2 linked regions of the Prochlorococcus marinus CUG1416 genome follow. The main gene of each other region encodes a partner of the protein of the gene in region 2 in a complex. Links are inferred from orthologs where the notes say so. Each region holds a gene or a part of one and is shown on either strand. Other genes may lie near its edges. The genes, in order: carA and carB.

What was found.
Region 1: the proteins of carB (region 2) and carA are in contact, whole or in part, in a solved structure (PDB 1KEE), measured with the Escherichia coli proteins. The link is inferred for Prochlorococcus marinus CUG1416 from one-to-one orthologs.

What each region holds. Positions count from the first base shown.
Region 1 is NZ_JAAORM010000002.1:528,287-531,615, reverse strand. Bases 83-3,082 are described here. They hold carA (glutamine-hydrolyzing carbamoyl-phosphate synthase small subunit), read right to left. Parts: upstream 2,153-3,082; coding sequence 1,013-2,152; downstream 83-1,012. Other genes in these bases: trpD (anthranilate phosphoribosyltransferase), read right to left, coding at 2,152-3,082; HA146_RS04335 (STAS domain-containing protein), read right to left, coding at 581-943; HA146_RS04340 (ribonuclease III domain-containing protein), read right to left, coding at 186-584; rlmB (23S rRNA (guanosine(2251)-2'-O)-methyltransferase RlmB), read right to left, coding at 83-181. In the rest of the region: more of rlmB, read right to left, coding at 1-82; more of trpD, read right to left, coding at 3,083-3,201; HA146_RS04320 (DUF3288 family protein), read right to left, coding at 3,234-3,329. UniProt on the Escherichia coli protein: Small subunit of the glutamine-dependent carbamoyl phosphate synthetase (CPSase).
Region 2 is NZ_JAAORM010000002.1:654,389-658,579, forward strand. The notes cover bases 147-4,008. They hold carB (carbamoyl-phosphate synthase large subunit), read right to left. Parts: upstream 3,644-4,008; coding sequence 347-3,643; downstream 147-346. Other genes in these bases: HA146_RS05000 (DUF6447 family protein), read left to right, coding at 147-344; HA146_RS05010 (DUF3318 domain-containing protein), read left to right, coding at 3,752-4,008. Outside these bases: HA146_RS04995 (ABC transporter ATP-binding protein), read left to right, coding at 1-95; more of HA146_RS05000, read left to right, coding at 126-146; more of HA146_RS05010, read left to right, coding at 4,009-4,191. UniProt on the Escherichia coli protein: Large subunit of the glutamine-dependent carbamoyl phosphate synthetase (CPSase).

The sequences.
Region 1 (3,329 bases), 130 kb from region 2 along the record:
TACTATTCTTCTGATCACTTTCATCTAAATTGTTAAGACCCTTGTTTTTAGTAGGATTTTTCGAAAATCTATTATTTTTCTTGGAAGAATTTGAATTTTTAGAGAAAAAATTAGAATCATAATCTTTTTTGTATTGTTTACTATTTTTTGCAGAGTAATTACTTTTTGAGGAGTTTTTCATAGATTCAATGCATTGTGATTTCAAGATATTCAAAAATAGTTGATAATCTTTTAGGATCTTTCAGAAATAGCCAACCGATAAGGGTTTCAAAACCAGTTGCTCTTGAGTATATGGTAGGGTCTGAAGACTTTGGGTATCTCTTTGTTTTATTTCTAGCACGTCTAATTAAATCCATTTCATTTGAATTTAATAAATGTTCAATTTGACTTAATGATTTTGATTGAGATTTTGCTTTTACTTCGTTTACTACTGATAAATGGAGTTCTTTAGATTTCAATGGAAAATGAACATGTCTTAGTCTCTGATGAAGTTCCCATACCGAATCACCAAGCCAAGCAAGTTGAATAACACCTATTTCATCAGGAGATCCATATGGAACCAAGTTTTGAATCCAATAATTCAATTTTTCAAATAAGTTAATGCATCTTCAAGATTTAACTTTAAGTTAAGAAAATCACCTAAACGTACTAGTTTAATAGTTTGAGCAACTCTAGAATTACCAACAACTGAGAACCCTAACTTCAATTTTTTACATTCTTTAGCAGTCTGAACAAGAGCCCCAAGACCAGAAGAATCTAGAAAATCAATTTTTGTAAGATCAATAATGAATGGAAACTCATTTCTTAAATTATTAGTAACAAAAGTCTTAAATTGTTTTTCTGAAAATGCATCAAGTTGGCCTTTAAAAGTAAAAACAATAATATTTGTTTTTACATCGAGGTTTCCTCTTAAAGAAACAGTTAGCTTCTGGAAATCTTCTATGATCTAATCCCTCCAAAAAAATAATGTATCAAATGTAATAATCAAATCAAATCAAAAGAAAACAATATGTCAACATCTTTCTAACATTAGAGAAACAAATTTCTTAAATAAATAATCTGAATCATGAGGACCCGGCCCAGCTTCTGGATGATATTGAACACTAAATATTGGCTTATTATTCACTTCCAATCCTGCAACAGTACTATCGTTAAGGTTGTAATGAGTTATTTTGACTATGTCCTTTGAGAGAGAATTAGGATCAATTGCAAAACCATGATTCTGACTAGTTATCTCAATTTGATGATCTTTTCCACAAGGGTGATTTAAACCACGATGTCCAAAAGGGAGTTTATAAGTAGAACCTCCTAAGGCTAATCCAAATATTTGATGGCCAAGGCAGATTCCAAACATAGGTATTTCACCAAGTTCAATAAGTGATCTTGCTAAATCTATCCCTTCAGAAACAGAAGAAGGGTCGCCTGGCCCATTTGAAAAGAATATACCATCAGGCTTATTAGATAGAACATCTTTTAAAGAAGAGCTAGAAGGTAAAACTAAAATTTCACAACCATGAGAAACAAGTCTGTTTAGAATAGATTTTTTAATTCCAAAATCAATTGCTACTATTTTTAATACATTAGACTGTTTAGTGTATTTCTTTCTAAGGTCAAAATCTGTTTCTGTAGGACTACTCCATAAATATTTTTCCTTCGTTGAAACTACTTTTGATAAATTCAACCCCTCCATTTTTGGCGTTTGATTAATTATCTTTAAACAACTATCTACGGTTTTGTCTTCAGAGGTAAGAACTCCATTCATCGAGCCATAGGTTCTTAAGATTTTGACAAGAGCCCTTGTATCAATTCCATAAAGACCTATTATATTTTTTTCAACTAACCATTGATTAAAATTCTTTAGAGATCTCCAATTACTATTATTTGATGAATAATTTCTTACAATTATTCCTTTAACACTAATACTTGATTCTGAATCTTCAAGATTAATACCAGTATTTCCAATTTCTGGATAAGTAAATGTTAATATTTGTCCATAGTAACTTGGATCAGTAATAACTTCCTGATATCCAGTCATTCCAGTATTAAAAACTATTTCGCCAAAAGTAGTACCTAAAGCACCAAAAGAAAATCCAGGGAATGTAATACCATTACTTAAAACCAATTTTGCATTTTTCTTGTAGGGATTAATCATCAATTTGATATTAATTCATCTGAGGATAAAAAATTTTTCAACAGTAAAAATGTTTTCCAAGGATTTCCTTGATTAATTGAAAATATAGCTTTATTAAAGCCTTCATGTAAATCCTCCTCAATTCCTGCTACCCAAAGGACTAAGGCAGTGTTCAAAGCAACAACATCTTTATGTGATTTTTGTCCAGAACCGTTTAAAACAGACTTTAATATTTCCTCGTTAGAGTCACTATCTGTAACTACAAGCTTTTCGTTTGGAACATTATCATGGTTAAAATCTGAAACATTTATTTTTGAAAATCTTAATTTACCATTATCTACAAATACTAATTTATTTTCTCCTTGAAGCGAGGCTTCATCAAGGCCACCAAAACCATGAACTACTATTGCCCTATTCATGCCCATTTTTAATAGTGCACTTCCCATAGGCTCTAAAAGATCCTCAGAGGCAACACCTAAAACTTGCGCATTTGGTCTTAAAGGATTTACTAGTGGTCCAAGTTGATTAAAAACAGTCCTTATTCCAAGGGACTTTCTTAAAGGAGCAAGTTTTATTAAAGATTTATGCCAAACAGGTGCAAATAAAAAAGTTACTCCAATTTCATTGACTGCAGAAATTACTTTTTCTAATGAACAATTTAAATTTAAACCAAGATTCAACAAAACATCTGCAGAGCCAACTTTCCCACTAGCACTTCTATTTCCGTGTTTAGCAATTTTTACACCACAAGAAGCGGCTACAAATGCAACTGCAGTAGAAATATTAAATGTATTAGCCCCATCACCTCCAGTTCCACATGTATCTACCATATAAAAATTTGGTCTAGCTAATGGTAAGTTGCAAACATTTAAGAGTTCCTCAGCCATAGCACACAACTCAACCCCTGTGCAGCCCTTAGCTCTTAAAGCGCTTAAAAAAGCTCCTGTTTGAACATCAGATATTTCATCATTAAGCCATCTTTGCATTAACGTTCTAGAAGTAAAATCTTCAAGATTCCCACCCTCTAGCAAAATATTTAGTATTTCAGCGTTTGATAGATTAGAAGACATTTATTTATTGAAGGGAATTATCCAGAAAAGATTCAATTTGAAGTATCAAAACCTGACCCAACTAAATCTTTATTTGTATTGGATGGCCTGAAGCTAAGTGACCAAATTTCTTTTGTTTTTGAAAAAAG
Region 2 (4,191 bases):
GTAAAATTATTGAGGTTGGTAAACATATTGATTTACTTAATAATGAAGGGATTTATAAAGAATTATGTGAAAAACAGTTAATTAAGAAATTATAATTATATTTTATTTATTAAAAAGTAAAATTCATGAGTGAAGACACAAATGATTCTGGGAACCCAGTATTAACCTTTGAAGGGAAAAAGTATTTGATAAATGAACTTTCTAAGGATATAAAAGAATCTATAAAAGGATTACAAATAGCGGAAACACAACTTAAGATGCATGAGGATACATTGAAATTACTTTCAATTAGTCGAAATTCTTTAGCAAATCAATTAAGAGAAAAACTAAAAAATTTAGATTGAGTTTAATAATTATGGATTTCTTGTAGAGAGTAAGTATCAATTTTATTACTTCGAAGGGCTTTGATGGCTTTAATAGCGGCTTTGGCTCCAGGAATGGTTGTAAAAGTTGGAATATTATATTCTAAAGCAGCACGTCTTAAATATGCGTCGTCATGAAGAGCCTGAGAGCCAATTGGTGTATTAATTATTAATTGAACAAGTCCCGAACGAATTAAGTCCTCTATATTTGGTCTACCTTCATGAACTTTTAGCACTTCTTCAACTTGAAGGCCTAAATCAATCAAATATGAAGCTGTACCTTTTGTTGCAATTAATTTAAATCCTAAAGTCAACAATTCCTTTGCAATTTGAACAAGATACTTTTTATCTAAATCATTAGTAGACAAAAAAGCTACTCCCTCAGTGGGAACACCATTTCCTGCTGCCAATTCTGACTTAGCATAAGCAATTCCAAAATCTTTAGCTAAACCCATAACTTCTCCAGTAGATCTCATTTCAGGACCAAGTAGTGTATCGGATCCTGGAAATCGTTTAAAAGGCAAGACGGCTTCTTTTACTGCCTGATATTTTGGAGAAAATTCTTTAGTAAAATTAACATCTTCTAATGTAAAGCCTTGCATTAACTGGGTAGCTATTTTTGCAACTGGTTTACCTATGGCCTTTGAAACAAATGGGACAGTTCTGGAAGCTCTTGGATTTGCCTCAAGAATAAATAATTTATTTTCATCATTATTTAAATTTGTCATTGCGAATTGCAAATTAATTAAACCAACAACATTTAGTCTTTTTGCAATTAATTTAGTCCAGTTCTTTACAGTCTCTAGAGTGGAAGTTGAAAGAGAAATGGTTGGTAAACAACAAGCTGAATCTCCAGAATGAATTCCTGCAGGTTCTACATGTTCCATTAAACCAGCAATTACAACTGAACCTTCTGAATCACATAAAGCATCAACATCTATCTCAATAGCATTATTCAAATATTGATCAAGAAGTATTGGATGATCAGGCGAAACTTTAACTGCTTCAGAGATGTATCGCGACAATTCGTTCTGATCTTTAACAATTTCCATAGCCCTGCCTCCTAAAACATAAGAGGGTCTTACAACTAAAGGGAATCCAATATTTTGTGCAACAGATTGTGCTTCATTTTGATTACGAGCTATGCCGTTTAAAGGTTGTCTAATACTTAATTCCTTAAGTATTTTTGTAAATTCCTCTCTATCTTCAGCTAAATCGATTGAGATTGGAGAAGTACCAAGAATTCTTGATCCAGTTTTTAGCCCATCATTAGATTTAAGCCATTCAAGTAAAGGTAATGATAATTTCAGTGGAGTTTGACCTCCAAATTGAACAATCAGACCATATGGATTTTCCGCTTCTATTATATTGAGCACATCCTCTAGAGTTACAGGCTCAAAATATAAAATATCGCTAGTATCATAATCTGTTGATACAGTTTCAGGATTACTATTAACCATTATTGTTTCATAACCATTTGTAGAAGCTTGATATGATGCATGGCAACAACAGTAATCAAATTCTATTCCTTGACCAATTCTGTTTGGCCCCCCCCCTAAAATCATAATTTTTTTAGATTTTTCATTTTTTGAAATCTCGCTATCAAAAGTTTGAGAATTTAATTCAATAAAAGACTCTTCGTAAGTTGAATAATGATAGGGAGTTGAAGATGAAAACTCAGCTGAACAAGTATCAACAGTTTTATAAATAGGTATTATGTTCAAATCTTTTCTATATCTTCTTACTTCAAAAAACTCAGAATTAGTTAACTTTGCTATCTGTTGATCTGAGAACCCAAGTTGTTTAGTATGTAGCATCAAATCTCTATCTAAATCATAAAGTTCTTTTTCTTTCAAAAATTTATTTTCGAAATTAAAGATATTGCGTAATTTCTCGATAAACCATAAATCTATATTCGTAACTTCTTGAATATAAGAATTAGTTTTTCCTAACTTCATAGCTTGTTTAATTATGAGAATCCTTTCAGATGTTGGGTTTCTCAAACTATTCTTTAAGTCATTCTCATTCCTAGATTCTTCGAGTGAATCAGATTCCCAACCACAAATCCCGACTTCTAGGGACCTTAAAGCTTTCTGAAATGATTCTTCAAAAGATCGACCGATTGCCATTGACTCACCAACGGATTTCATGGCTGTGCTTAATGTATTTGAAGAGCCTTTAAACTTTTCAAAAGCAAACCTAGGTATTTTGGTGACAACGTAATCAATTGAAGGCTCAAAACATGCAGGTGTTTTTTTCGTTATGTCATTAATTATCTCATCAAGTGTATAGCCAACAGATAATAAAGCTGCAATCTTGGCTATTGGGAATCCAGTTGCTTTACTTGCCAAGGCTGAGGATCTACTCACACGAGGATTCATTTCTATAACAATTACTTCGCCATTGGTTGGATTTATAGCAAATTGAATATTACTCCCCCCAGTTTCAACTCCCACCTCTCTAATAATTTTCAATGACAAGTCTCTCAATCTCTGATACTCCTTATCTGTTAAGGTCTGTGCGGGAGCTACAGTTATCGAATCTCCAGTATGAACACCCATTGGATCTAAATTTTCAATACTGCATACTATTACAACGTTATCAGCAGTATCTCTCATCACCTCTAATTCAAACTCCTTCCATCCAATAAGGGATTTCTCAATCAATATTTGATTAGTTGGACTTTCCTCTAAGCCTGTTTTACACAATTCAACAAATTCTTCAAGATTATAAGCAATTCCACCTCCTACACCACCTAAAGTAAATGCAGGCCTAATTATCAGAGGATAAGAATTAATTTTTTTTGATACCTCTTTAGCTTCAGCCAGATTAGAGGCTATTCCAGATGGACATACATTTACATTTATTTTTTCCATCGATTCTTTAAACAATTTCCTATCTTCAGCTTTATTAATAGCTCTTAAATCAGCGCCTATTAATTCAACATTATTTTTTATTAAAAAATCTGATTCTGATAATTTAACAGCAAGATTCAAGGCAGTTTGACCTCCCATGGTGGGAAGAATTGCATCAGGTTTTTCTTTTAAAATTATCTGAGAAACGATTTCGGGGGTCAATGGTTCAATATATGTTTTGCTTGCAATTTCAGGATCAGTCATTATCGATGCAGGATTTGAATTTATCAAGATAATTTCATAACCAGCTTTTCTTAAAGCTTTACAAGCTTGAGTGCCAGAGTAATCAAATTCGCAAGCTTGTCCTATAACAATCGGTCCTGAACCTAGAATAAGAATTTTTTTAAGATCACCTCTTTGAGGCATAATTTAAAACCTTCATTTTTTTTATGCTACTGATAAATCATCAGATGTTAATCAAGTTACTTGAAAAGCAACATTTGTTTCTATAGTATTAATAGAAATAAATTTTTTATGAGCGAACTTCAACGACTTAAAAGTTTGTTGCCTCCAGAAAATGAAAGTTGGGTTTTTATTGAAGCTGCTGCTGCTATAGACCCTCCTTTAATAACACTTGAGGAAATTGGTCGTGACGAAGTTGAAATCCAAATAGATTTAGATGAATGGGATAACTTTGCAATTGACCACAGAAATTTATTATTTTGGCACGAAGTAGGGAAAATTCAAAATGACACAATTCCCCGAGATGGTTGGGAAATGGCTGCTCTTGCCATAGGACTTGGAGGGGCAATAGGCGAGTTGTGGGTACAAGATGGGCTACTTTTATTACTTGCTCTTGGTTTAACAAGTTTTGCAGGTTATAGATTATATATAAAAAATAATTCTGAAAAAAAAATTCAAGATGCTATTTTTGCAGATGAAAGAGCTATAGATCTCGCTTGTAGATTTGGATA